3 regions of the Pseudalkalibacillus nanhaiensis genome follow, and region 2 is predicted to be linked to each of the others. Evidence: predicted binding sites of a transcription regulator. Region 2 holds the regulator's gene; each other region holds the start of a gene.
What was found. Region 2 encodes Rex, which represses fermentation and respiration genes when NADH is low (regulators of the CRP and FNR family bind a similar motif). Its sites were predicted from a motif close to TTGTGAAATATTTCACAA; they were not measured.
Positions count from the first base shown of each region.

Region 1 (9,946 bases), 770 kb from region 2:
CCTTCCTTGAAAAGAAGCTGAAAGTGGCAGCCACCACCCGAAACTGGAACTCCGTCATGAAAATTGCAGAACTTAGCAGAACCACTGTATAACTTGAATCATTTTGAGGTGTAAATATGAATGAAGAAATCGTTGTAGAAATAATTGATAAACTTAACTTAGAGGAGCTCGAACAGCTTTCGGAATTGCTGATTACAGTGGTCCATGATGGCGCTTCTATCGGTTTTTTACCGCCCATAGACGAAGAGGATGCGAAAAAGTATTTATACAGTGTAATCGAACCCACTAACTTGTTATTGGTGGCTAAAATAAAAAATGAAATTGTTGGTAGCGTTCAATTGCAATTAGCTACGAAGCCAAACGCAACACACAGAAGTGAAGTTGCGAAATTGATGACCCATCCAAAACATCGACGTAAAGGAATAGGGCTCTTACTCATGAATAAGGCAGAAGAGCTGGCAAGAGAACAAAATCGTTCATTAATGATTTTAGATACAAGAGAAGGTGATCCTTCAAACCTTCTTTATACTTCATTAAATTACACTGAAGCTGGTCGAATTCCAATGTATGCTAAGTCTGCTAATGGCGAGTTAGACACAACGGTTTACTACTACAAGTGTTTACTTTAGTAATAGATTAATATTGGTTAACAAAAAAGGAACATCTTCTAAGAAGACGTTCCTATTTTCGTAATTATATTTTTTCTTTTCGATGAAGTTCGAATCCGATTTCACTTAAGGCACTTTCAAGATTCGATTCGACCTGGAAATTATCCATGTCTACCTGAGAGCGAATGGCTTGCATGGCAATGTCAGGGCGAATCCCGGTTACGATCGGATGAACACCGACCAAATCCATCAGATTTACGATTCGCATCAGATACGTCACGACTTCATCATTCATGTGTGTAATCCCAGATAAATCAATTAAGATATGATCCAAGGATAGTCCCTGACTTTTGACTAAAGTCAGCTCCATGATCCTTTCCGCTCTGTTCATATCAATACTCCCAATGATAGGTAAAATCGCGACGCCCTTCGTAATCGGAACGAGCGGAGCAGACAAGTCTTCGATTTGCTTATTGGCCTCATCCAATTCCAATACGTAGGACAGTAATGAACTCATGGTTTGGAACATTCTCTTATGACGTTCTGATAATTGGAAAGGTTTCGTGTCCAATCCACAAATCGTCCCATAATTTCTACCATCTTCATAATAAATCGGGACACCTACAAAACTGCCACTTCCCAATTTCTCCGTAACTGCCAGATGTCTTGTTAACTCGCTTTGCGTAATATCAGGAATGATGAGTACGTCTTTCCCATGATCCACACTCACCTTACAATAGGTTTCTTCAAAAGGTAAGCTATCCCCTACAGATAATAACGTATCCTTTTCATTTACTACCTTAATGATTTCGTTCGTACATTTATCATTTTTCGCAATGAATAGCGTGTTAATGTCTAATAATTCACTTATTGAATGCAAAATATTTTCAGCAGCTTCATCGAAGTTTTTAGGTGTTCGGATTGTTTGGTGACTATAATCAGTTAAAGTGTTCATCTTTAGCTCCCTTTTGAAAAAATGCAATACCGTAATGAATTACCCTAATACTAAAGAATTATAACCTTTAAGTACAAAATAACCAGATTTAAGTATATCAGATTTAAAGAAAATGCAATTAATGAAAAATATGGATGAGAGCATAGGTGAATTTTCACTACTGAATATGAACAAAGTTAATAGATGAAATTCCAAAGGATAACAAGGGAAAGGACAATAAAAATTGAAAGTATATGGATGTACTGAAATCTATAGATGTTAACTAGATGTTAACCGATCTTCTGTTAAACGTGTAGGGTGTTTATTTAATAATAGAGAGAAGGAATTTATTATGTTGAGTGTTAAAACGAATACTGTCAAGGGTTATAAAATGAGGGATATTCCTTATACCATACTTAGAAATGAAGAGAGTTCTAAACGTTTGGCAATTCTATTACCTGGAGCAGGGTATACAGTTCAAGCGCCTCTCTTTCATTACTCGACTGGTATCTTTATAAATAAATCATCTGACGTATTGCACGTTAATTATCAATACAAAGGTTTATCTAATGAAGAAATCAATAAAGCAATAATATATGATGTGAACGCAGTCCTTGAGGATGTGTTATCGACACAAAATTATGAAACTTATTATGTTATTGCAAAATCTCTCGGAACGATTGCAATGCGTTCAGTACTAGAAAGAGATGACTTTTTAAACGCTAAAGCGATCTGGCTGACACCTTTAATTCAAAGAGATGATGTATTGGATGCAATGGTAAGAAGTGAAAATAAGGGATTGTGTTACATCGGAGATAAGGACCCTTGTTACATAGAAGAGAGATATACTAAAGTACTAGAAAATAAAAATATAACATCAAAATTAATTGCAAATGTGGATCATAGTTTGCAATATGAAGATGATGCCGTTGGTTCTATCGATGTATTAAAGAGTGTAATGACAGATATTGAACAATTTTAATTAAGAAAGTGCTTTTCAAGGAAGACGTACTTATATCTAATAAATAATGGATCCTCCTTCAATTTAAGTCATTCTAATCTCTTTTCATATGTACCTCCTTTCGATATAGTACTAGTATCATAGGAGAGGAAGATGGTTATGGATTGGGTGAAGAAAACCTTTCAAGAGCTGACGAAAGAGGAGTTATATACGATTCTGCAAAAGCGAGTAGACGTATTTGTGGTGGAACAGGAGTGTCCTTATCCAGAAGTGGACGGGCGAGATGAAGAGTGCTTACATATCTGGTCTGAATTTGATGGGGAGATGGCAGCGTATTGCCGGATCGTTCCACCCCTTCAAGAAGAAGACCATTATTCGATTGGCAGGGTCCTGATAACAAAAAAACACCGCAAACAGGGAATTGCCCGTGAAATGATGAATGTTGCAATTGACGTCTTGGTTCGGGAAATGGGTGTGAAGACGATAGCACTTCATGGCCAGGAGCACCTGCGTCACTTTTATGCTTCATTCGGATTTAAAGAAGTATCAGACGTATACTTGGAGGACGGGATTCCACATGTGGACATGCTGATGGAAGTGGAGGAACGGTAAATAAAATTTGATTTAACAAAAGGGGTATGTCTTATGCTTGTAGAGTTGAATCGTGAAGAATTCAGTAAGTGCAGGGATTTACTGAATCCTGATGGACAGTTAGAGGTTAAAGCGGTGGTTGAAGGTGTGAATCCTGGCCGGATATTTGTAGACGATCGCGATCTTCCAACATCTGGTCTTGTTTGGTTAGGAAACAATGATGGCTTTCTTTTTATAGGGAAGGAAAACAATGAAATCTTCAATCAATACATAAATCATCTTATAGACAACATCATTATTCCAGATGCTAAAGAGATCAATTTAAAATGGTTTGAAGCGATTGGAAATCACGATGGCTGGAACCATACGCTTGAGGAAGTATTTTCACACCGAAATATAGAACCTTGGAAACAACGGGTATATACTCTACAATCAGAAGATTACAATGAAAATTCAAAACCGTTGTTGGAAGACGGTTATCAGATTGTAAAAGCAGATGAAGATTTAATTGAGGACAAGCAATTGAATTCAGAATTACTACAAAGTAAAATTCTAGAGTTTTGGAATACCTCAGACGAATTTTTTGAAAAAGGGATTGGATATTGCGCTATTTACAAAAAGGAAATCGTCAGTGTTTGTATGTCTGGTTTCGTCGTAGATAAATTTCATTGTATCGATATTGAAACGAAGGCGGAACATCAAGGGAAGAAATTAGCGCAAAGCGTCGCCCATTTTCTTGTGAGGGATTGCTTAGATAATCATTCCGTACCTTACTGGGATTGTATGGACGAGAATAAACCATCAATCGCTGTTGCAGAGAATTTAGGCTTTAAAAATGTATTCAATTATAGGGGTTATGAATTTTCCCTTACATAAGATTTGGACAATGTTTAAGAGGGTAGGAGTTACCTACCCTCTTTACTATTGAATGATGGAGCTAGCCCATTCACTTAATTTCTGCTACAAAGATATAGGAAGCATTCCCTTGTGGCCATTCACAAGTAATCTCATAGATATACTGACCTTTTTTTTCAGGTAACGTTAGTTTGCTTTCATTGATTGATACTTCTTCTTTCTCCCCGTCTTCTCCCCATAAATGAACATTCAGTGATGGTTTCGATTCAGAATCATTAAAACGAATCGTTACCACTTTACCACGTTCAATCATCGTGGGTTTTAGATCCTTTGCTAGGATATGTGGTGGCTCATTGTCCATCCTCACAGTTTGTTCCGAACTCTGATCTTCTTTACTCCATTCATAGGAACCAAGAACCGAATGAAGGGACGAATGTTCCTTTGTTTGTAAAAGGATCTGTGGAGGCATTATAGATTGAATGGTTTTCGAATCTGCAGAAACCTGTGGTGTTTGTTGAGTCGAACATCCTGTGACAAAAATGAATAGGAGTAGTGGGAATAGCCAATTTTCTCTCATCGGTCACCTCTCATTAATGGTAAATAATGTAACTAAATAGTAGCACGAAATGGTTTAAAAGAGAACTTCTAATAAATAAGGGACGGTCCATATACGGGACAGTCCCTTTTTTTGTCTAGATTGTGACTGTTTTCAGACAACTGACAAAGGTTTGTCAAAAGTTTTTTGCGATTTAGTGACAACGTTCAAAGTTTCACAAAGTATCGCTATAACCCTGATAGAATAAGGGCAAGAACGTTAGATGATACTTAATTTTTATAGATTTACGGAAGAAGAAAGAGGGGAACGTGTATGAAACTCAAGTTGGCATTGTTTGCATTGATGATGTCTGTTCTCACAGTTTTGACAGGATGTGAACCACTGACCGTCCTGGATCCGAAAGGACCGCAAGCGGCACGGTTGGCGAGTGACATCTGGATAACAATGTTCATGATGGCGGGGATTGTCATCGCAGTCTGCGTATGGCTTGTGATCATGCTGGTGAAATACCGTGCATCGAAACAGCCTGCAGACTATGAACCACCACATATCGAAGGGAATCCGTGGGTTGAAGGGATTCTTGTCGGTATTCCGGTCATCATTGTCGCAATCCTATCTGTCATTTCCGTTCAAAGTAACTATATTGTGGAATCAGCTCCGAAAGGCTACGAGGATAAAGAACCATTGGTCGTTTATGCGTCGTCCTCGGATTGGAAGTGGCATTTCAGCTATCCGGAACAAGATATTGAGACGGTCAACTACTTATACATCCCAACCGATCGTCCACTTGAATTCAGGCTCTATTCCCATGGACCGATTACGAGTTTCTGGATTCCTCAGCTCGGAGGACAAAAATACGCGATGAATGACCATGTCACGACACTGCATCTAGCAGCTGATGTTGAAGGAGACTTCATGGGACGAAACGCGAACTTCAGCGGTAAAGGTTTCGCAGAAAACAAGTTCGACGTAACAGCGATGTCTCAGCAGGAATTTGATGAGTGGGTGAAAGAGGTCAAGGAAACAGCGGATCCTCTAACGGAAGAAAAGTTCGAGGAGCTGCTTGAGCCAGGTCACCTAGGAAGGATGACGTTCACCGGTACACAGCAACAATTCTTACCGGCACCAGAGCATCATCACGAAGGTGACAAGTACGAAGAACATGACAAGAATAAAGATGGTCATGAGGAAAAACAGGACCATCATGCAGCTTCCGATAAGGAAAGCGATGAAAAGAAACACAAGAACCACAACGAATAGACGAATTGATTTTTACCATTAACGATTTTTGAAAGGAGTCAAATCGTATGGAATTCTTTGAACGATTTGCCATACCGCATCCTAGTTTTGCGATTTATGCTTCCATGGTCGCTGCTGGTCTTACGTTGATCGCGATCATCGCAGGACTCACGTACTTCAAAAAGTGGGGCTATCTATGGCGCGAATGGTTGACGACTGTTGACCATAAACGAATCGGGATCATGTATCTCATCTCCGCGTTATTGATGCTGTTCCGCGGTGGTGTCGATGCGATCATGATGCGTGCCCAGCTGGCGGTTCCAGACAATACGCTGTTGGATTCGCAGCACTATAATGAAATTTTCACAACACACGGGGTTGTCATGATCCTGTTCATGGCGATGCCTTTCATCATATTCTTTATGAACTTTGTTGTACCGCTTCAAATCGGAGCGCGTGACGTAGCATTCCCACGTTTGAATGCGCTCAGCTTCTGGCTGTTCTTCATGGGTGCGATGCTGTTCAACATCTCATTCATGGTCGGTGGATCACCGGACGCAGGATGGACATCGTACTTCCCGCTCGCTGACGGTGAATCAGTCGGTTCGCACTATTACATGATTGCGATCCAGATTGCCGGAATCGGTACGTTGCTGACAGGGATTAACTTCCTGACGACGATCCTGAAAATGAGAGCACCAGGCATGACGCTTATGAAAATGCCGATGTTCACTTGGTCGATCCTAATCACAAGTGTCATCATCATTTTCGCATTCCCGGTATTGACAGTTGCACTTGCATTCGGAACGATGGATCTCTTGTTCGGGACACAGTTCTTTACACTTGATAACGGTGGAATGGCGATGCTTTGGGCCAACCTGTTCTGGGTTTGGGGACACCCTGAAGTGTATATCTTGATTCTGCCGGCATTCGGACTTTACAGTGAAATCATTTCGACGTTTGCGCGTCGTAACCTATACGGCTACAAGTCAATGGTCGGTTCAATGGTCTTGATTTCACTTCTATCCTTCGTTGTCTGGGCCCACCACTTTTTCACAATGGGTCAAGGCGCGTTTGCAAACAGCATCTTCTCCATTACGACGATGGCGATTGCCGTTCCGACTGGAGTCAAGATTTTCAACTGGTTGCTCACATTATGGAAGGGTAAAATCGAGTTCACGACACCGATGCTTTATTCGATCCTATTCATTCCGCTCTTTACACTTGGCGGGGTGACAGGTGTCATGCTTGCGATGTCAGCGGCGGACTATCAGTATCACAATACGATGTTCCTTGTCGCTCACTTCCACAATGTAATCATTCCTGGTGTCGTATTCGCGATGCTAGCAGGTCTCACATATTACTGGCCGAAGATGTTCGGCTTTATGCTCAATGAAAGAATTGGGAAGTGGACCGCGTGGTTGCTTTCGATCGGATTCGTGCTTGCGTTCATTCCGATGTATATCACAGGCTTGGACGGTCAGGCGCGTCGTATGTACACGTACTCTGAGTCTACTGGATTCGGTCCGATGAACATGGTTTCCTTCATCGGTGCAGCAATCATGGCTGTCGGATTCGTACTGATCGTGTACAACATCTACTACAGTGTCCGTTATGCTTCACGTGATATCGGTGCTGACCCGTGGGATGCGCGTACCCTTGAGTGGGCGACGCACACACCGGTACCGCACTATAACTTTGCGGTCACGCCTGAAGTTGCTTCCAGCGAAGCACTTTGGGATGCGAAGAAAAATGGACATCAGTTGTTTAAAGGCGAGTACAAGAAGATTCACATGCCGAACAACAGTGGTGTGCCGTTCATCATGAGCTGTGTGTTCTTCGTATGGGGCTTCGCGCTCATCTTCAGCTTATGGATTCCGGCCATCATCACGACGATCGCAATCTTCGTCTTCATGACATTGCGTTCATTTGAAATCGATCACGGTCATTACATTTCTGTGGAAGAAATCGAAGACACAGAATCAGAAATGCGAGGTGCGTAATTATGAAAATTGATCACTCGCTGCCGTTAGAATATAGTACTGAAGAAAACAGATTGAAGATCTTTGGATTTTGGATGTTCCTTGGTGCGGAAATCATGCTGTTTGCGACGCTTTTCGCGACGTATTTCACATTGGAAAACCGCACGGGGAACGGTCCGACCGGCGCTGAGATTTTCGTAATCACGCCGGTTCTCCTTGAAACGTTCTTGCTTTTGACAAGTAGTTTTACAATCGGACTCGGTATCCATGCGATGCGTCTCGGTCGCCAGAAGGCGATGCTCTGGTTCTTCGGAATCACGCTCGCGCTCGGACTTGGATTCCTAGGCGTAGAGATTTTCGAATTCTTTACGTATGCGCATGAAGGAGCAGGCATCCAGACGAGTGCGTTCACGTCGATTCTGTTGACGACACTCGGAACACACGGGGCGCACGTTACCGTCGGTTTGTTCTGGGGTCTCTACATCATGATCCAGGTGAAGAAGCGTGGACTCACGCCTGAAACAGGTAACAAGTCATTCATCTTCTCGCTGTACTGGCACTTCTTGGACGTGGTTTGGATCTTCATCTTCAGTTTCATCTACTTGAAAGGAATGTTGTAATATGAGCGAACTCTTTCCTCGTAAACAGATCATGGGATTTGTGTTCTCATTGGTGCTTACGGCAGTCGCGATGGGTGTCTATTTCTTCGACATGTCGTATGCCGTCGCGATGACGGTCCTTCTGGTCACGGCGTTCCTTCAAGCGGGCCTTCAGCTCGTCGTGTTCATGCACGCCGGTGAAACAGAAGATAAGGGTGCGATTTACGCGAACGTCTACTATGGCGTCATCATCGCCCTGTTCACCGTCTTCGGTACACTGCTCGTACTTGTATGGGATATGGGATAAATAGAATTTCACAAAGAAAGCAAGAGATTCCACTAAGAATCTCTTGCTTTTTTTATGGTCAGCTTTCCTTCTGAACGGTGCGCTGCACGCGATATTGTTTTTTATGTTCGAGGGCTCCTGTTCCTAATACGACACCTGTAACGATAAAGAAGAAACCGGCGAGCTGGGACAGTTGAATGGATTCCCCTAAAAACAACCATGCGCCCATTAAGGCGAAAAATGGTGTAAGGTTGATGAAGATCGCCGATTCACCTGCTCCGAGCTGATGAATCGCCTTGTTATAGATCATATGTCCGAGCCCTGTGGCGAGTATGGCTGAAGCGAAGAATACGCCCCACACCCAAATCGGTTTACCGGTAAGGGTTGAGATTCCATTCGGTTCAATTTGTAAACTGACGAAAAATAAGAACACGGCGCCTAAAAGCTGCATCCATCCTGTAATTAGACGGGCATCCATTGATTGGGTCGCTTTTTTGATGAACACGAAGCTGATCGCTTGTGCCACGACACAAAGGAAGACGAAAACATCACCTAAAGAGATTCCGTTCAGTGTTCCAGTTCCATTCAGAACGATGAAGGAAACCCCAACAAAACCGAGTAGAATTCCCAAAAACTTCAAGGGAGTCAATCGATCTCCAAGAAACAGGATGGCGGAAAGCGAAGTCATCAACGGAACAAGGCCCAATATGAGACCTGTGTTTGAAGCACTCGTCATCGTCAATCCGGTTGCTAAAAAGTAATGATGTCCTAAATAACCGGTTAGCGCACAGATGATGATATAGAAGATTTGTTTCGGGTTCACCTTCCGAAATTCTTTTTTCATTCCTAATATAAGCATCACGACAAAGCCGGCCGTTAGGATCCGGAAAGCTGTAATCGTAATCGGCGCAAAATAGTCCACTAATATTTTGATTGCAATGACATTGAAACCCCAGATAATCATAAGCAACAGCAGTAACAGATAAATGATCGGTTTTGCCAAAGCTATCATCTCTTTCTTTTGTGTGTTCGTGTGATAGTTGAGCTGAAATTATCTTCAAATCATAACACGAAAACGAAATCTTGACATACTTCAGGATTCTTTGGCAAAAATACACAAAAAGGAGGTTCTGCGAACGATGAGTGATAGAAAAAAAGGTGAAGAAGAAGCGGTGCATGCGAATGAAGAGATCAACAAGGCGATGCAGGACGGAACGAATGATACACTTGATCTGGCACCACTTTTAAATAGCGGTGGTACTCCGATTTTCATTGAAAAATCAGAAAGAAATGATGAAGTAAAATAATTATGGCAAACATCACATTCCTTAATGT
Region 1 is NZ_CP143541.1:1,059,479-1,069,424, forward strand. It holds gene V1497_RS05455 (DUF1697 domain-containing protein) at 1-92, shown strand, start outside; gene V1497_RS05460 (GNAT family N-acetyltransferase) at 117-629, shown strand; gene V1497_RS05465 (STAS domain-containing protein) at 694-1,563, opposite strand; gene V1497_RS05470 (alpha/beta hydrolase) at 1,895-2,524, shown strand; gene V1497_RS05475 (GNAT family N-acetyltransferase) at 2,657-3,115, shown strand; gene V1497_RS05480 (GNAT family N-acetyltransferase) at 3,149-3,970, shown strand; gene V1497_RS05485 (hypothetical protein) at 4,041-4,526, opposite strand; gene qoxA (cytochrome aa3 quinol oxidase subunit II) at 4,818-5,765, shown strand; gene qoxB (cytochrome aa3 quinol oxidase subunit I) at 5,813-7,747, shown strand; gene qoxC (cytochrome aa3 quinol oxidase subunit III) at 7,750-8,346, shown strand; gene qoxD (cytochrome aa3 quinol oxidase subunit IV) at 8,348-8,632, shown strand; gene V1497_RS05510 (DMT family transporter) at 8,691-9,614, opposite strand; gene V1497_RS05515 (hypothetical protein) at 9,751-9,918, shown strand.
Region 1: the regulator Rex is predicted to act here: its motif matches at 4,708-4,725, upstream of qoxA (cytochrome aa3 quinol oxidase subunit II).

Region 2 (9,946 bases):
GGCCAGGTTCCTATACGGGTGTACGGATCGGTGTCTCTGTCGCGAAAACGATGTCATGGTCGCTGAACATTCCGATTACCGGGGTTTCGAGCCTTGAGGTTGTCGCGCAGAACGGAAAGTACTTCGATGGCCTCGTCTGTCCGTTGTTTGATGGTCGAAGAGGACAAGTTTACACCGGTTTATATGGAAAGGTTGGAGACAGCTTTCAATTGGTACAAGATGAGCGGATCATCCAACTCACAGAATGGCTTGGTATGCTGAAGGAAGATTCCAAAAAGGTTTTATTCCTCGGTAACGATTTGCCGTTACATCGTGAAAAGATTGAAGAACTGATGGGTGAGAGGGCTGTTTTCGGTCAAATTGCGGATCACAGTCCTCGACCAGCTGAGCTTGCAGCCCTTGGAGTGATCGGTGAAGAAGAGGATCCCCATACGTTTACCCCAAGCTATTTGCGTTTGGCTGAAGCAGAGGCGAAATGGATCGCCAACCAGGAAAAGTAGGTGCCAGACATGGTGGAAAATTTAATGTTCCGGATTATGACCTTGCATGACATTGATGATGTGATGCAAATCGAAGAAGCTTCTTTTCCGAATCCTTGGAGCAAGACAGCTTTTTATAATGAGATCGTGAACAATCAATTTGCGACCTATCTGATCCTTGAAGTGGATGGTAAGCCGGTTGGCTATTGCGGCCTGTGGGTGATCATTGATGAAGCCCATGTGACGAATATTGCCATCATCCCTTCATATCGTGGCAAAAAGTATGGCGACGCCTTGATGAAAAAGGCGATGGAGCAGGCACGGATCATGGGTGCCAAGACGATGACCCTCGAGGTAAGGATCAGTAACGAAGTCGCACAACGCATGTATCGGAAATACGGTTTTGAAAATGGCGGAATCAGAAGAAATTATTACACGGACAACGGAGAAGATGCTTTAGTAATGTGGGTGAATTTGTAATGAAATCAGATGAAATCATACTAGGAATTGAAACGAGCTGTGATGAAACAGCAGCGGCAATCGTCAAAAATGGAACGGAATTGCTTTCGAATGTCGTTGCCTCACAAATCGAGAGTCATAAACGTTTCGGAGGGGTCGTACCTGAAATCGCTTCACGTCATCATGTGGAGCAAATTACGATCGTAATAGAAGAGGCGATGGATCAAGCAGGTGTAACCTTTGAAGATCTTTCAGCCATTGCGGTAACGGAAGGACCGGGACTCGTCGGCGCATTGCTTGTCGGGGTGAATTCTGCGAAAGCCCTGGCACTTGCCCATGACATCCCGTTGATTGCCGTCCACCATATCGCAGGTCACATTTATGCGAACCGATTGATGACGCCGATGGAATTCCCGCTGCTCTCATTGGTCGTATCAGGCGGACATACCGAGCTCATCTACATGAAAGAGCACGGTTCGTATGAAGTAATTGGCGAAACACGGGATGATGCGGCTGGAGAAGCCTATGATAAGGTTGCCCGAACGTTGAAGCTCCCTTATCCGGGTGGTCCGCATATTGATAAAATGGCGCAGGAAGGAAGCTCGTCCATCGAGCTTCCACGCGCTTGGCTCGAGCCGGATTCCCTGGACTTCAGCTTCAGCGGGTTGAAATCGGCCGTCATCAACACATTGCACAACGCGAAACAACGGGGAGAAGAGATCAACCCGAATGACCTGGCTGCCAGCTTTCAGGAAAGTGTCATCGACGTATTGGTCGAGAAGACGTATCGAGCAGCAGAGGCTTATGAGGTGAAGCAGGTTGTCGTCGCAGGCGGTGTAGCGGCTAATAAAGGGCTTCGTGCCAGGTTGACGGAGCGTTTTGACGGGACAGGCATTCAGCTGGCGATTCCACCGTTATGGCTTTGTACAGATAATGCGGCGATGATTGCTGCAGCCGGATCGATTGAATACAACAAGGGGAAACGTGCAACGATGAAACTGAACGGAAACCCTGGGCTTGATTTGGAAGCATTTTAAAATGGAGAAAGCTGATTCTGAAGTGGACGACACTTCGGGATCAGCTTTTTTTGTAGCTAATCAGGCGTACAGACCAGTAGATTCGAATTATGAACCTAGATGTGAAAAAACGAACCAATTTTGAGATTTATGAACCCAGATGAGAAATTATGAACCTAGTTTGAGATTTTTGCACCAAATGCGACTCAACGATTTTTAATAACTGTCGAAAAATGAAAGCGGACTATAGTCTTTCTGCACCCGAACCGTGTCACCAAACGTCTGGTGTAAAGTGTAGCGCAGTGAATGGAATCGTCGAAAGGAATAGAAAAAGAAAAGCCTGCGTCGTACATGTCCAAGCATGTACGTGCAGGCGATTAACGCGAATTATCCCGTTTGCATATCAAGCAGAATACCTTATATAAAAACGTTCCTTTTGGTAAAAAGTCGAACTTAGTCGAAACATGGTGTGGAAAACCTATTATCCACAAGATGTGAACAGTGTGGATAACATTAGCACACAGTCAAAAAATCTGTATTTGTGGATGTGTATAAAAATCTGTGGATAACTTCGGGTTAAACTGTGGATATTGTGGAAAATACGACAATAAAGCCGAAAAACTCCCATTTTTCGTGTGTATAACTCTGTGGAAACTGTGAATATGTCGCTTATTTCCATAAAAAAGTGGGTTGACATCCACAAAGTGTCAGACACTTGCGGTCAACCCATAGATACCCCACTTAATTTATTTGTAAACTTTCCCATTCTTCAAGAAGGCCTTCAAGCTCACTGTTCGCAGCTTCAAGCTCCTGATTGAACGACTGGCTCTTTTCGTAGTCCTGAAAAACTTCCGGTTTGCTCAGTTCGTTTTCGATCTCTTCAATACGGTTTTCAGTGGCCTCGATCTTTTCCTCGAGATCGTCAATCCGTCGGAGACGTTTCCGTTCGTCCTTCTTTGCTTGTTTATCTTGTTGGAATTGCTCTTTCTGATCCGTAGACGTTTTAACGGATGAACGTTGCTCTCTTTCCTCACGTTCAAGTCGTTCAAATTCGGCTTGCTCTGCCTTTTTATCAAGGTAGTAATCATAATCGCCTAAGTAATTTTCCAATCCAGATGTGGATAACTCAATTACTCGAGTGGCGATTCGGTTGATAAAGTAACGGTCGTGAGAAATGAAGAGGATGGTCCCCGGAAAATCGATCAACGCATTCTCGAGCACTTCTTTACTGTCCAGGTCCAGATGGTTCGTCGGCTCGTCCATTACAAGGACATTGGCTTTCTTCAGCATCAATTTCGCAAGAGCCAGGCGCGCCTTCTGTCCACCGCTCAGCTCATTAACACCCTTCAATACATCATCCCCGCTGAACAAGAAGTTACCGAGGACGGTACGGATGTCTTTTTCCTGATGGTTCGGGAATTCATCCCATAGCTCATGAAGGACGGTTTTGTTGCTGTTCAGATCAGCTTGCTCCTGATCGTAATAACCAATCTGGACATTGGATCCGAATTGAATGGTACCGTCCAGCTTCCGATCTGGGTGCATGATCGTCTTGATCAGCGTGGACTTCCCAATTCCGTTCGGTCCTACGAGCGCAATGCTTTCCTCCCGCTGGACATGGAGGTCGATGCCATCAATCAACACCTGATCATCGTAACCGATCGCAAGTCGATTGAGCTTTAAAACATCATTTCCTGTCTGACGGTCGATCCTGAAGCCGAACTGCGCGGATTTTTCACTGCCATCAGGCTTCTCCAGCTTTGTCATTCGATTCAGCTGCTTCCGTTTACTTTGAGCACGTTTCGTTGTAGAAGCACGTGCAATATTCCGTTGGACGAAATCTTGGAGTTTCGCAATTTCGGATTGCTGCTTCTCATATTCTTTCATTTCCTGCTCGTATAACTCCGCCTTCTGCTCAAGGTACTTGGAATAGTTTCCAAGGAACTTCTTACTCTTCGTCCTCGAGATTTCATAGACTTGATTGACCACCTTATCCAGGAAGTAACGGTCATGCGAAACGATGAGCAAAGCACCCGGATAGCCCTGCAAGTAGTTTTCCAACCAATTCAAAGTCTCGATATCCAAATGGTTGGTCGGCTCGTCCAGAATCAATAAGTCTGGCTGGGTCAATAACAGCTTAACGAGTGCGAGTCTCGTCTTCTGACCACCGCTTAGAGAGGAGACAGCTTTTCCATAGTCTTCTTCATAGAAACGGAAGCCGTGGAGAACAGATCGGATATCATTCTCGTATTTATATCCACCTTCTAATTCGAACTTCTGCTGAAGTGCATCGTATTCGGCGAGAACTTTGGAATAAAGGGTTTCATCGTTAAGGACGTGTTCCTTGCCCATTTTTTCTTCAAGAGCACGGATGTCTGCTTCCATCTCACGCAGGTGAGAAAAGACACTGAGCATCTCATCCCAAATGGTATTCTCTGTTTCAAGACCAGCATCCTGAGCCAGATAACCGATTTCAATCTCGTTTGGCTTCATGATTGCACCTGAATCATAGGAAAGATCACCGCTGATGATCTTTAACAGTGTCGATTTACCGGCTCCGTTTCTTCCAACGAGAGCAATTCGGTCCCGGGATTGTACTTCAAGTTTAATATTCGATAAAATAAGGTCAGCACCATAGTATTTTGTTATGTCTTGAGCTTGTAAAACAATCATGTCGTCACACCTCATAATTTACACATTATTATAAGTGTAGCCTATGAGGGAAAGGTCAAGCAACAGTGCAATCGTCAACGTTTTGTGATAATTTCACCGCAATAACGCCTTACTTTTAAACAAAAATGGTGTATAGTCTCTCTTAGGTGGTGTTTGTAGCAATGGGGAAGTTTACACACTTCAATGAACAAGGCCGTGCACGGATGGTCGATATCTCTGAAAAAGAAGAAACGGTGAGATCGGCACGCGTACGGAGCAGTGTTCAAGTAACGAAAGATATATATGAAGCGATTCAAGGGAATCATATTAAAAAAGGCGATGTATTATCTGTCGCTCAAGTGGCCGGGATCATGGCCGCAAAGAAAACACCAGAAATCGTCCCGATGTGTCACCCATTGCCACTTAAAGCAGTCGACATTTCCTTTGACTGGAATGTGGAAGACGATAACTATGAGCTGATGATTGATGTAATTGTGAAAACGAAAGGGAACACTGGTGTTGAAATGGAAGCATTGACAGCAGCATCAGCGACCGCCCTTACGATCTATGATATGTGTAAAGCGATTGATAAAGGAATGGTGATCGGGCCGACTTACCTGTTGGAAAAGACAGGTGGGAAAAGCGGCGATTACCGTAAATGATTTAAAGAAAGTTGTTCAATCCTGAGGGGAGGGACTTTATGAGCGTTGATGATCAGAAAATACCACAAGCCACCGCTAAACGGCTGCCCTTGTATTACAGGTTCCTGAAGAACCTATCTACTTCCGGAAAGCTTCGCGTTTCTTCCTCAGAGCTGAGCGAAGCGGTTAAAGTCGATTCTGCAACGATACGAAGAGATTTTTCCTATTTCGGTGCTTTAGGTAAGAAGGGGTACGGTTACAACGTGAATTATCTTCTGACCTTTTTCCGTAAAACGCTCGACCAGGATGAAGTGACGAAGGTCATGCTTGTCGGGGTCGGAAATTTAGGGACAGCCCTTCTGAACTACAACTTTTTGAAAAACGATAATACACGCATTGAACTGGCTTTTGATGTGGATAAAAATAAAGTAGGAACAGAAATTAGTGGTGTGCCGATCTATCACCTGGATAATCTGAAGGATTACGCAAACAAGGTCGTTTCCGTAGCAATCCTCACAGTCCCTGCCCAGACGGCACAGTCCGTTGCAGACCGGCTTGTGGAAATCGGAGTGAACGGGATTTTGAACTTTACACCTGCCCGTTTGACAGTACCCGACCATGTCCGGATCCATCACATTGATTTGGCAGTTGAACTGCAATCCCTGATCTATTTTTTGAAGAATTACCCGCTCGACCAGGAATAGAACATTCATGTTATTGAGGAGGTGACCAGTATGCTTGGTCCAGGAAGTTGGATTATTATCGGTGTCGTAGCTTTGTTGATCTTCGGTCCGAAGAAATTGCCTGAGCTCGGTAAAGCAGCCGGTAAAACATTACGCGAATTCAAGAACGCGACAAGCGGTCTTGTAGACGACGATGACAACAATGATAAAGATAAGAAAAACAAGAAGAATACGGATGAGGACTAGATAGAAAGGTAGTTTCGTATGACGGATAGACAAATGACGCTTCAAAAACATATCGAAGAGCTTCGAAAGAGGATTTTCATCGTCATATTGGTTTTCGTTGGAGCGTTCATCGCCGGTTTCTTCCTCGCCATGCCGTTGATTCAATATTTGAAGCAAACACCTGAGGCAGCAGGGTTGGAGTTGAATGTTTTCAACCTGACAGACCCACTCAGGGTTTTTCTTGATTTTGCCTTTCTAATCGGCATATTGATTACGTCACCGGTTGCCCTTTATCAGGTATGGGCTTTCATCAGTCCAGGTCTTTATGAAAAGGAACGTAAGGTGACATTGATGTATATTCCACTCACTTTTATTTTGTTCGTGGGTGGCTTATCGTTCTCATACTTCATTTTGTTTCCTTTCGTCATTGATTTCATGAATGGCTTATCGGACATGCTAGGGGTCGAAGAAGAGTACGGCATCAACGAATATTTTCATTTCCTTTTCCGGCTGACGTTGCCGTTCGGGATTCTGTTCCAATTTCCAGTTGTTATCATGTTTTTGACGAGACTAGGATTGGTGACACCGGATGTGCTACGTAAAATCCGGAAATACTCGTATTTCGTGCTCCTTGTGTTGGCGGGTCTGATTACACCGCCAGAATTGATTTCACACTTGATGGTGACCGTACCATTGATTATCCTATATGAGGTCAGCATCTTCATTTCACGATTTGCCTACAAGAAAGCGATGAAAACAGCTGAAGAAGCGGAAGAAATAGAAGATTGATTTGATAAAATGAAGCGACTGGAGCCCAGTCGCTTTTTTTGCGTAGGTGGAGGAGATGGGATCGGTTATCGTGCCCTCAAAAGAGCAGATCTCTGTTTTTGGGGTAGGATAGAGCGGTTATCGTGCCCTCAAAAGAGCGGATTTCTGTTTTTGGGGCAGGATAGATCGTTTATCGTGCCCTCAAAAGAGCGGTTTTCTGTTTTTGGGGCAGGATAGAGCGGTTATCGTGCCCTCAAAATGAGCGGATCTCTGTTTTTGGGGTAGGATAGAGTGCTTATCGTGCCCTCAAAAGAGCAGATTTCTGTTTTTGGGGTAGGATAGAGCGTTTATCTTGCCCTCAAAAGAGCGGATTTCTGTTTTTGGGGTAGGATAGAGCGGTTATCTTGCCCTCAAAATGAGCGGAACACTGTTTTGGGGGGAGGATAGAGTGCTTATCGTGCCCTCAAAAGAGCAGATTTCTGTTTTTAGTGTAGGATTAGCAACTTACACTTCATGATCAAGAAGAAAACCCAAAGGAATTTTTTCCATACTTGTAACTTTCTCCGGCTTCATCAGTCTACATATTTAGGAAGGGGGGATGAATGGAGCATGTCGGAGCCGTTCAGTGATATATATGAAACATACAAAACAGCGATCTATACCTATCTTTACCGCAGTACATACGATACTCATATTGCCGAAGAGTTGACCCATGACACCTTTATGAAGGCGTTCAAGAACATCCGATCCTTCCGGCAAGAAAGCTCACTAAAAACCTGGTTGTTCACAATCGCCAGGAATACATACCTTTCCTATAAGGAAAAAAGCGCGACCAAATACGAAACAAGTGACGAGTGGCATGAACGCTGGGAGAGTGGCACCAACGATGTTGAAGCAATGATTGAACGGGACAGCGTTCTGTTCGTCCTTTCCACACTTACGGAGAAGGAACGGACCTATATCATACTCAGGGATCAACAAGACATGACCTATCAAGAAATCAGTGAGATTTTAGATGAAAAAACAGGAACCGTAAAGGTCGGGATTTTTCGAGCACGGAAAAAGTTCAAGGAAACGTATCGTGATGAGTTTGGGGGGATTCAGAAGTGAAGGACAATTGTCGGTTGATAGAAGACCTGTATCCGTTATACATAGAAGGAGAGCTCAGCCCGTCCGTCAAAAAAATGGTGGAAGAGCATCTCGCAAGCTGTCCGTCCTGCGCGGCCATTTATGAAAGCGGCGAAGGGTTTAGTGAAGAAGTGGAAAGCAACGCAACAATGGAAGAAGTACCGAAATCGCTTGATGATCGGGTGAAAATGAAGATCAAGCTCAGAAGGGTCAGTTACATTGCCGCAATTCTTGGCGTCATCCTTGCCATGATGCTCTTGAACAAATATGAGAATTCGAGACAAGAAGTGTTCAAATGGAGCGATCAAATGTATGGTGAAGCGGAGGCTCTCATTGATTTAGTCGAAAAAGCGAAGTATGCAGATATTGATTCACTACGATTTAATAATCAAATGTACGTAGCGCGCTGGGACACGGATACGGAAGCATTCAATTGGTTCGAAAGAGAGCGGTTGGATGACACCGGGTCGCACCTGATTATACAAAAAGGGTCCTTATACACCACGCTTGAAACGTTACAAAAAAGGCAAAAGGATGACCGGTGGGACGATGTAGACCAAGAGGTTTACAGGAAACTGAAGGAATATAGTTATCAATACTCAAATGTAGTAGGAGATGAATATCAAAAGTTTCACCACGGTTATAGTTCCTATTTCCAGCTTGTCGATTTCAAGGCGCTTGATCGACCTGTTGAATCGATCAACGAGCTTACTTATCATTACAACCGATTCCACAAGCTCCCGGAGAATGTCAAACGTCTATCCACTGACGAGATAAAGGAACGGATTGGATCAATGTTAAAAGTCAAAAGCTCAGAGATCCAGGTTGAGACACACCATCGGTTCGAGGATATGGGCATGTACCCTTTCCATGTGAATCGAGATATCTCAGGTGAAATCGACATTTACACCGGTAATCTTGTTTCATACCGTTATCATGATGGTGGGAAACGAGAAAGCGAACAGGAAGGCGAGCGGATCAGTGAAGACGAAGCAAGAGAACAGCTAACCACTTTCCTGAAAACCGCTTATGGGAAAGGTGCTGAACTGTCCCTTGAATACAAAGGGATGAATCGATATGGAACGTCAGGCCATGCGTTTGTATTTACCCTAATGAATGACGGATACCCGTTGTTAAGTGGAGAGCATGAAAATTTCATAGCAGAAGTCAATGCGTTTACTGGACGTGTGGAAAACATCAACGTTAATCGCACATATATTGCTGATTCATTCTTCACAAAAGACTTTAAGGAAAACCTTTCACCGGAAGAAGGCCTCAAGCTACTCCACAAACGGGTAGAAGAAGAGGATGGCATCTTCACGGTTAAACGACGATACGAGCACACAGGAACCTTTGTTATACCGAGTACGACAACCGGGGATTATGAGCTTGTTCATGAGTACGACCTCGTGAATGAGGAAGAGGTCAACCATAAGAATCGAGACAGAAGCAGACGCTATATTAACGCTGAAAACGGTGAGGAAGAGTATCGCTACGAACCTATGCATTAATAACCATTAAAAAAGGATTGACGCTCACGTCAATCCTTACTTCTTTTTCATCTTTTTTACTTTCTTACGCAGCTCGTACATCCGATAGGCGTTGAAGAAGTCGTAGGCTGCGAGTGCCATGTTGAGGATCGGCCAGAATGACCAGACACCATCCTCTCTTGCATAGAAAATCGCTAAATACGTAAAGATGACGCCTAGTATCAAATAGGCAAATATCCAAAAAGTTGGTGAAAATCTCATAGTTATCCTCCAATAATGAGTTCGATGCTCTTCAGTTGTTTTTCCAGCTCCTGAATCTCGTCTCTAAAGACGACTTGGACGAGCATGACCGTCGAGTTTACAGCCACGTGAGCGATTATCGGAACAATCAATCGTTTCGTCTTT
Region 2 is NZ_CP143541.1:292,969-302,914, forward strand. It holds gene tsaB (tRNA (adenosine(37)-N6)-threonylcarbamoyltransferase complex dimerization subunit type 1 TsaB) at 1-500, shown strand, start outside; gene rimI (ribosomal protein S18-alanine N-acetyltransferase) at 510-959, shown strand; gene tsaD (tRNA (adenosine(37)-N6)-threonylcarbamoyltransferase complex transferase subunit TsaD) at 959-1,975, shown strand; gene V1497_RS01675 (ABC-F family ATP-binding cassette domain-containing protein) at 2,696-4,627, opposite strand; gene moaC (cyclic pyranopterin monophosphate synthase MoaC) at 4,789-5,268, shown strand; gene V1497_RS01685 (redox-sensing transcriptional repressor Rex) at 5,307-5,951, shown strand; gene V1497_RS01690 (twin-arginine translocase TatA/TatE family subunit) at 5,982-6,176, shown strand; gene tatC (twin-arginine translocase subunit TatC) at 6,195-6,944, shown strand; gene V1497_RS01700 (RNA polymerase sigma factor) at 7,533-8,033, shown strand; gene V1497_RS01705 (anti-sigma factor) at 8,030-9,562, shown strand; gene V1497_RS01710 (DUF4305 domain-containing protein) at 9,599-9,802, opposite strand; gene V1497_RS01715 (CPBP family intramembrane glutamic endopeptidase) at 9,805-9,946, opposite strand, start outside.

Region 3 (9,946 bases), 1.1 Mb from region 2:
CCGATATTTGGGCGAAATACTTCCCACTGATGGAGCTGATCGGACATTTGTGTGTCGTATTTCTGCTTTCATATGGTGGGTATCTCGTGTTTGAAGGAAGCTTGCAGCCAGGTGAATTAGTGGCGTTCTTCAGCCTTGTCTGGTACATCATCTGGCCAATCATGATGCTCGGATTTGTCATCAACACGTTCTCCCAGTCCAAGGCTTCTGGAGAACGTCTTCTCGAAATATTGGATGAACCAGAGGATATTCAGGATGTAGAGGATCCTCTTGAAATGGAAACGCTCAACGGTGATGTCGAATTCGTAAATGTGACGCACAAATATGCAAGTGAAGATGAGCTTGCATTAAAGGATGTATCCTTCAAAGCCCCTAAAGGAACGACGATTGGGTTGTTGGGGGCGACCGGTGCCGGAAAAACGACGATTACACAATTGATTTCAAGATTCTACGAACCGATCGAAGGTTCCATACTCATAGATGGCAGGGATATAAAAGAGTATGCCATCAAGTCCTTACGGAAAAATGTCGGTGTCGTCCTTCAGGAAACATTTTTATTTTCATCTACGATACGCGATAACATCGCTTATGGAGATGCCGATGTCGCATTCGAAAAAGTCGTAGACGCTGCCAAGCGTGCACAAGCGCATGATTTCATCACGGAATTGCCTGATGGCTACGACACAGTACTCGGAGAAAGAGGCATGGGATTGTCTGGGGGGCAAAAACAACGCATCGCCATTGCAAGGGCGATTTTATCAGATCCGAGCATACTCATTCTTGATGATGCGACAAGTGCAGTTGATATGGAAACGGAATTCAAGATACAAAAGGCATTCCAGGAAGTGATGAAGGATCGTACGACATTCATCATCGCTCACCGTATCTCCTCCTTGAAGCATGCAGATGAAATTCTTGTTCTTGAAGAAGGCAGAGTCGCTCAACGAGGAACACACGATGAATTGATCAATCAGGAAGGTATGTACAGAAGAGTGTACGATATCCAATATCAAGATAAAGCTGCTATCAAGGAAAAGAAGACAGGTTGACGGGGGTGAATGAGATGGAGACAAAATCAAATACAAAGAAAAGGTTTCATTATTCGCAAGATCGAGCGATCGAAAAGCAATTCAATTGGCAACAGCTTTTCCGATTATTTGGATTTATGAGTCCATATAAAAAAAACCTGCTGCCTAAAGCAATCATCACGATGTTGATTACAACTGGAGTCCGTCTGGTCATACCGATCTTCATCGGGGTGCTCCTGTTCGACCATGCGATCAAAGATAAGGACGAAGGTCTGCTCGTACAGCTCATTGTCGGTATCCTTGGGCTATATATCCTCTCCTGGATAGCAAATACCTTCAGAATTAAATGGACCAATCAGTTAGGGCAATATATCATCTATGATATCCGTCAAGGTTTGTTCAAGCATATTCAGCGTTTATCGCATCGTTTCTTCGATCAGCGTTCAGGAGGCTCCATCCTCGTCCGGATCATCAATGATGTAAACTCACTTCAGGAGTTGTTTACGAACGGGGTCATCAATCTTTTGATGGACTTCATCCTATTGGTTGGTATACTCGTCATCATGTTCGTGCTGAGTCCTGAACTTACTCTTGCGATCATGATTGTACTCCCAATCATGTTCTTCATATCAACGAAGCTACGACGCAATATTCGAAGGTCCTGGCAAACTGTACGGATAAAACAAGCAAAAATGAATTCCCATTTGAATGAAAGCATCCAGGGAATACGCGTTACACAATCGTATACGCAAGAGCGAGAGAATATGGGCTTTTTCGAAGGTGTGAATGGAGAAACATTCGAAAGCTGGCGTGATGCAACCAAGAAAAGTGCCGTATTCAGACCGTTTGTTGAAATGTCGAATGCAATTGGAACAGCTATTTTGATCTGGTATGGTGTCCACCTTATCAGGAACGGAATGGACTATGGCGTATTCGTCACCTTTGCTTTTTATCTCGGTATGTTCTGGGAACCAATCTCCAGAATGGGGCAGGTATACAATCAATTACTAGTCGCGATGGCTTCCAGTGAACGTATATTTGAATTCCTTGATGAGAAACCGAATGTATCTGAGAGGAAGGATGCAATTACCTTCAAAGACATTGACGGTAAAATCGAATTTGAAGATGTCGAATTTGCCTATGATGAAAAGCGTAAAGCATTGGACGGAATCAATCTGACGATTGGAGCAGGAGAAACAGTTGCGCTTGTCGGCCACACAGGCTCAGGAAAAACGACGATTGCCAACTTGATCAGCCGGTTCTATGATCCTACTAAGGGTAAGGTGAAAATTGACGATGTCGATTTAAAGGATGTTAAACTGGATAGCCTGCGTCAGAAGGTAAGTGTCGTCTTACAGGACACGTTTATCTTCTCTGGGACGATTATGGAAAACATACGGTTCGGTAAGCCTGATGCTACTGATGAAGAAGTGATTCATGCTGCGGAAGCGGTAGGCGCAGGTGCATTCATTGAAAAATTGGATAATGGATATGAAACAGAGGTAGAAGAGAGAGGGAATGTCTTGTCAGTAGGGGAAAGGCAATTGATTTCCTTTGCACGGGCCTTGTTGGCTGACCCTAGAATCCTCATACTTGATGAAGCTACTGCAAGTATTGATACAGAAACCGAATTGAAGATCCAGAATGCGCTCAAGACGTTATTGAAAGGGCGAACAGCGATCATCATCGCCCACAGGCTATCTACAATCAGAGAAGCAGACAATATCTTCGTGCTCGATCATGGCACCTTGATAGAACAAGGAAATCATGATTCCTTAATGAAGCAAAAGGGAGAGTATTACGATTTAATCGTTTCCCAATTCAAAATGCTAGATGCGATGTAAAAAGGAGCTGACCTTTCGAGGTCAGCTTCTTTCATTTAGGTCTTACCAAATACATTATGCTCAACACTTCACAAACTTACAGATGGCTGTTAGAATGAATGGCGACAGATTGTGAATTTTGTCACAAACTAAGTTTTAAACTGAATTGTAACATTTCGCAACTTGTTCTCGTTTTCATGAAAATTGAATAAGGGTAAAGAACAATGTATGCACGAAAATGATTCGTTCGAGAAAATCTTGTAACAAATTTTGGGGGGATGAAAGATGCCAGAACTCGATAGCGCCATGTTAAGTCGATTGTTGACAAGTCTTACATTAGGATTCCATATCATCTTTGCAACGCTAGGTGTCGGAGTCCCCTTGCTGATTAGTGGAGCTGAATGGATCGGTATTCGTCGTAATGATCCACATTATCGACTTCTTGCGAGAAGATGGACAAGAGGGTTCGTCGTAACGGTTGCTGTCGGTGTTGTTACAGGAACATGTATCGGTCTTCAATTATCATTATTATGGCCGAGCTTTATGGAGGTAGCGGGTCAAGTTATCGGATTACCGTTATTCTTGGAGACGTTTGCTTTCTTTTTTGAAGCCATTTTCTTAGGGATCTATCTCTATACATGGGACCGGTTCGAGAACCCCTATTATCATTGGTTGATATCAGTGCCTGTCGTCATCGGTTCGTCGGCGTCCGCTTTTTTCATATCAACCGTTAATGCTTTTATGAATGCACCGAAGGGCTTTAAGCTCGATAATGGCAAGTTAACAGAAATCCAGCCACTGGTGGCGATGTTCAATCCGGCAACACCGACGAAAGCGGCACATGTCATTTCATCCGCCTATTTGACGTCCGCTTTTGTACTTGCAGCAGTTACAGCTTTTCTTATTTTGAAAAAGGGACAGACAGAGTATTACAAGAAGGCGTTACATTTCACCATGGTCACTGCATTCGTTTTTGCCATTGCTACGGCTATCATCGGCGATTTTTCAGGAAAATATCTTGCAAAATATCAACCTGAAAAATTGGCAGCTGCTGAATGGCATTTCGAAACGGAAAAGGGTGCGGATCTGATTGTAGGGGGAGTGTTGGATGAGAATGGTGAAGTAAAATATGCGCTTCGTCTACCTAAATTCTTGAGTATCCTTGCCCATGGCGACCCAAATGCTGAAGTAATTGGTCTTGAGGAATTTCCGAAAGAAGAGACCGCTCCATTGTTCATCCACTACCTTTTTGATTTGATGGTCGGTATCGGAATGTTTTTAGCAGCTCTATCAACCTTATACCTTGTCCTGCAAAGGTGGAACAGATCATGGCACCATTCGAGGGTGTTCTTGTGGGCAATTGTCGCTTCGGGACCTCTTTCTATGCTCGCCATCGAAGCAGGATGGATTTTTTCAGAGGTAGGGCGTCAGCCATGGATTTTATGGCATGTCATGAAGACAGTGGAGGGTGCTACGACAAGTGACCATGTCGGTGCGATGTTCCTCCTCTTCCTCGGTCTTTATATTGTACTTGGCTGGATCTGTACGGTTGTATTGCTGAAAATGTTCAAGGATAACCCGGTTGAGACAGAATTCGAGCAGATGGAACGGTAAGGAGGGCTAGTATGGAGATACAATTACTTGGTATAACCGTTCTTTGGATTTTCCTTTATGGGTATTTGATCGTCGCGTCCATTGATTTTGGTGCTGGGTTCTTTGCCTATTATGGAAAAATCACGAAGAGGGATCATATCATCAATAACATTATCAGTCGGTATCTGTCGCCTGTTTGGGAAGTTACGAATGTCTTTTTTGTCTTCTTCTTTGTAGGCTTGGTCGGTTTCTTTCCAAGCACGGCGTATTACTACGGGACAGCATTGCTTGTCCCAGGAAGTATTGCTCTCGTACTTCTTGCCATTAGAGGCTCTTTTTACGCTTTTGGTAATTATGGAGCGAAAGACAGTCACCTGTATACGTTTCTATATGGTGCGACAGGATTGCTCATTCCCGCTTCCTTATCCACTGCACTCACTATTTCAGAAGGCGGTTTTATTGTGGAAGAAAACGGGGCTGTGATTTTCCTTGTGGAAGAATTGTTCACCAGCTTCTATTCTTGGTCGGTCGTGTTGCTGGCAATCGTGAGTGTGCTCTATATAAGTGCAATGTTTTTGTCCTTTTATGCAAGTAAAGCGAAGGATTGGGCTGCGTTGGATTTGTTGAGGAAGTATGCCCTCTTTTGGAGTCCACCAACCATTTTAGCAAGCTTTCTTGTCTTTTTAGCATTACGTGACCATAATCTTGAGCACTTTAACAGCATGCTTGAATATTCCTATTTTTTCCTGATATCCTTTATCTGTTTTAATATAGCTGTGTGGTTTGTCTATCGGAATAAACGTTACGGAATGGCCTTCATATTTGTGATGCTGCAATTCTTTTTCGCCTTCTTCGGGTATGGTATTTCACATTTACCATATATTCTATATCCTTACATTACAATCGATGCAGGCTTTACGAATGAAACGATGGGTATAGCATTAGTCATAGCCTTTATCGCAGGACTTCTTCTACTCATTCCATCATTGATTCTTCTTATGCGTATGTTCTTATTCGATGCTAAATATGTAGAAGGAAGCAGGGAAAAATGATTCAGATGTATGGTACAATATGATGAGATTTAACGTTAATGGCAATTGGGGGAGTAATTGTGAAAAAGCAATTCGCTGTAATCGGTTTAGGACGCTTCGGTGGAAGCATTTGCCGTTCTCTAAGCAACAATGACATGGAGGTGCTTGCAATAGACAGTGATGAAGATCGTGTTAACGAATTCTCTTCTATTGCTACCCATGCTGTCATTGCAGATGCCACAGATGAAAGCGTTCTGAAAAGTCTGGGTGTGCGAAATTTTGATCATGTTATCGTTGCAATCGGTGATAACATTCAAGCTAGTATCTTGACGACACTGATCCTTAAGGAATTGGGTGTTGCCCATATTACGGTAAAAGCACAAAATGATTATCATGAAAAAGTGCTCAGAAAGATAGGCGCTGATCGTATCGTCCATCCTGAAAGGGATATGGGGCAACGGATTGCGCATAATATCATGTCGAATAACGTTCTCGATTACTTGGAGCTTTCAGATGAACACAGTATTGTCGAATTGATTGCAAGTAAGAAAATGCATGACAAAACCCTTATTGAATTGGATATACGCGCGAATTATGGTTGTAACGTCATGGCCATCAAACGGAACGATGATATTGTCGTATCTCCTCAGGCTACACATACCATCCGAGAAGGGGACATCTTGATTGTTATTGGTGCGGATAATGACATAAGCCGTCTTGAAAAGCATCTGTTGATGGAATAGAAAGCTTTCACATAAAAAAGGCTGCTCCTTTGATAGGAGCAGCCTTTGTCATTTCATTAAGATAAGTTGTTTGGGTCATTGAAATCAGTGTTATCAGCATTATTGTTTGATCGGTTAACGCTCATTTGATCGATCTTAGCATCCAAATTTCGAAGATGCTTAGCTGCAAACTCTTTTCCACCCAGTCCAAAGGATAGGCCGAACGCAAGGGCCAGTGCTCCAAGAATGAGGATGAACGCAGAATTGACAATGGAGTCTGCTACTCCGAGTTGATCAAGAGCCATGAAAAAGGCTAATACGATGATTGTATACTTTGCAACACTAGCTAACACTTGATAGCTTGGACCTTCAAGAATATTGAGAAGCAGCTTCTTGACAAGGTTTCCAATGTAGAGGCCAATGGCAAGAATGATAATCGCAGCAAATAATGCTGGCAGATATCCAATTATGGCTGCTGCAAGTGAAACAAGGAAATCCAACTGGATCAGTTCAAGAGCTTCTACTACAAACAAGAGCACTACGAAGATTTGAGCTACATAACCGACAATCTCAGAAAGGCTGACTCTTGATTCAGATGGATTCCATCTACCGATTCCCATGTGCTTCAGAATGGAATTGAACCCTAGTCGTTCAAGTAGGGAGGTAACAATGGAACGTATCCATTTTCCAACGAACATTCCGACCAAAATCAAAGCGATAGCGACCGCAATGTTCGGCAGCATAGTCAAAATGTCGTTCAGCATGGCGATGGCAGGATCGGATATGCCTTTAATATCCAGCTGCTCTAGTGCTGAAATGACCGTCGGAATCAAAATCAAGACAAACACGATTGTGCCGATGACAGAAGATAAGCTTGTTCCCTCAAAGAATTTCGAAAGGCCGAGACGCTCTGCAGCTCGTTCAGTCCCGATACTCTTCAAGAAGTTTGTCAGAATATCCCGGACGATCTTCGCCACAACCCAACCAATCAGGACGATCAGTGCTGCAGCAAACAGTTTCGGTAAGAATGCAAGAAGGCTTCCGATCATGTTTGCAAATGGTTCGCTTGTCCCTGTTATTTCAAGTGCTGATAGAACACCAGGTAAGAAGATTAATAGTACTAAATAGAATACGATTTTCGAAGCGTTATGAATAGCTTTACTTGCTTCTTCATCGCTCTTTGTGATGTTCCATTTCCTCAACAGCTTCTCTACACCTGTCCCTTTACTGAACTTTCTCACTGCCCAGCTAAGAACAGATGCAACAATCCAGCCTAATAGAAGGATCAATGCAGCCTTCAATACATTCGGCACCGTCGCAGTGATCGCTTCTAACATACTGACAAGCGGTGTTGCGATGAAACTCAAGCTAAGTATGTTGAAGAACATGATGAAGACGAAGACAAGAATCAAATAGTAGACGATTTTACTTACGATTTTTTCTGATGAATATTTCTTGTTTTGCCCTCTAAACAGTTTGTCGTCCACACTGGTCTTTTTTAAAGCACGACGGACGACACTTTCAATTCCTTTCGCGATGATCCAGCCTACAAGCAGGACCAATAGTGCTACGATCAGGTCAGGTAGTTTGCCAAGGTAGGCGGACCATTCCTGCATGATTGAGTTGTAGTTCATTTTGCCATCTCCTTTTCTATATGTTGATGGTATAACACTACCCTTCCTTCCGTTCGAGCTAAACATGGGAGTGTCGTGTATGAACTAGGCCGGAACTCTCATTTATATGTGCTGTATATGTGACCATTTGCGTTTGCAGTTGTCATTTTGTACCGTAAAGATACACAATCTTATTCCAAATTTGAAGAAAAGTGGTGAAGAGTGGAAATTTTTCTTATATATTTCTCGAAAATAGGATATTATTATTATATTAATCTCCAATTATCGACATCGTTATACAAATTAAATTAGTAATGTCCATGGGGAGTTGTAAGATGCCATATAATGCGAAGCAAGAAGCCATCACATATTACAGATCAGAACTTATGAAAATCATCCACACGATGAATCAGCCTGAACGGAAAGAAAAGCAAAGCGCCTTCAGAAATCTTTATGAGATGTTTGAGCGTTTGGAAGAATATTGTAGTCTTTTCCGATTGAATGATTTACATAAATTGACGGTGTTCCTTATCACCAAGATTGAATTGTTAAATGGACATGTCCGAATCAAGCCAGGTGATGAGCGTTTATTCATGAGTGGCTTACGTATGTTGTACAACGAATTGACGGATTATCAAGATTTCGGATCGAAGAGAAGAAAAGCGAGATTAACTGCACCCACAAAGAAGTCAAGGACGATATTCGTCTATGACCAGGATGAACTGTTTGTCAAATGGCTCCAGGACCAATTGGTTGATTCTGAATATCAGCTTATCGATCTATCAGTGAAACGTATTAATTTTGAAGCTCTGGAAGATAATCCGGACATCTTTATCATCAATTTTGCTGGAAAGCAAGAAGGGGAAGAATGGGTCACATTCATCCGAGAGCATTATTCCGCATCCTTGCCAATCATCGCTTTAACCACATCTGATCATCACCTGGAGCATATTGATATCCTTCAATACAACATTACACATATCGTTAAGAAACCGTTTGAACCTAGCCTGTTATTCGCGTATATGGATCATGCAATTAAGCAGAACAGGCTCGATGTGAATGTTTCATCAATGCGTACTCAAGATATGAAACATCAAAGAAATGAAATCGAAGCTCTCATCAAAAAGGAATGGATGAGGTTCCAACGATTTCAGGCAATGTTTTCTCTTATTTGGATCAAGGTTGATGGAATCTCAAGATACGACGTACTCAATCAATTGAAATTAAGCATTTCCCAGACGATTAGACCTTATGATGAGTTATATATCTGGTCCCCAAGTTCTTTGATGCTCTTGCTTCCAGTGACGCCGCTGGAAGGTGCTGTTGCTGTTGGAAATCGAATCATTGAAATGGTCGATTCAAAAGAACTGCCTTATGCCAAGGATGTGTACTGGGGAGCAATCCAAAGTGAAAATGAGTATAGTTCTTATGAGCAGCTTTTGGAGAGATTAGAAGCTGATGTAAATCCGGTAACATCTGTTCAAAGATCCATAATAATCCCAAGACTTGATGAAGGGACAAGGAACGAACACAATGAGAGGATAAAAGTTCTGCTCATTGACGACGACCTCGTTACATCAACCATCCTCTCGAATCATCTTGATGAAGAAAAATGGGAGCTTGAAGTTTGCAGCGAAGGAGTAGATGCTTTAGATCATACTCTCCAATACCTCCCAGATATCATCCTATGTGAGAGCAAGCTGAAAGACTTGGATGGATACTCTTTCTGTCTTCAAGTGAGACAACTGCCTAAGCTTGAGAACACGATTTTTTGTTTTCTGACTGAACAGGAGCTTAAGCATTACATTATTCGGGCGTTTCACATCGGCGCAGATGACTATTTCTTGAAACCTTTCTATATAGAAGAATTGGAAGTGCGTTTGCAAAGGCATCTTCACGTCAGGAGTCGGGTATAGCGATGAAGGTCTTATTCATTTATTTACTACTGATGGCAATCGGCTATATCTCACTAGTCATCTTAACAGTGTTCATTTATCTTGTTATTCGAAAAACGATTCGGAACCACTATGTAAGGAAGAAAGTCGCCTATTATCTTTATATTTATCCGAAAGTCATTCGACAAATTGAAGAAGGGGCAACACCGAGAATCATCGGGGTACATAGCAAGTGGAAAAG
Region 3 is NZ_CP143541.1:1,413,148-1,423,093, forward strand. It holds gene V1497_RS07325 (ABC transporter ATP-binding protein) at 1-1,049, shown strand, start outside; gene V1497_RS07330 (ABC transporter ATP-binding protein) at 1,064-2,872, shown strand; gene V1497_RS07335 (cytochrome ubiquinol oxidase subunit I) at 3,137-4,465, shown strand; gene V1497_RS07340 (cytochrome d ubiquinol oxidase subunit II) at 4,477-5,496, shown strand; gene V1497_RS07345 (potassium channel family protein) at 5,556-6,218, shown strand; gene V1497_RS07350 (mechanosensitive ion channel) at 6,275-7,831, opposite strand; gene V1497_RS07355 (response regulator) at 8,146-9,726, shown strand; gene V1497_RS07360 (hypothetical protein) at 9,729-9,946, shown strand, end outside.
Region 3: the regulator Rex is predicted to act here: its motif matches at 2,982-2,999, upstream of V1497_RS07335 (cytochrome ubiquinol oxidase subunit I).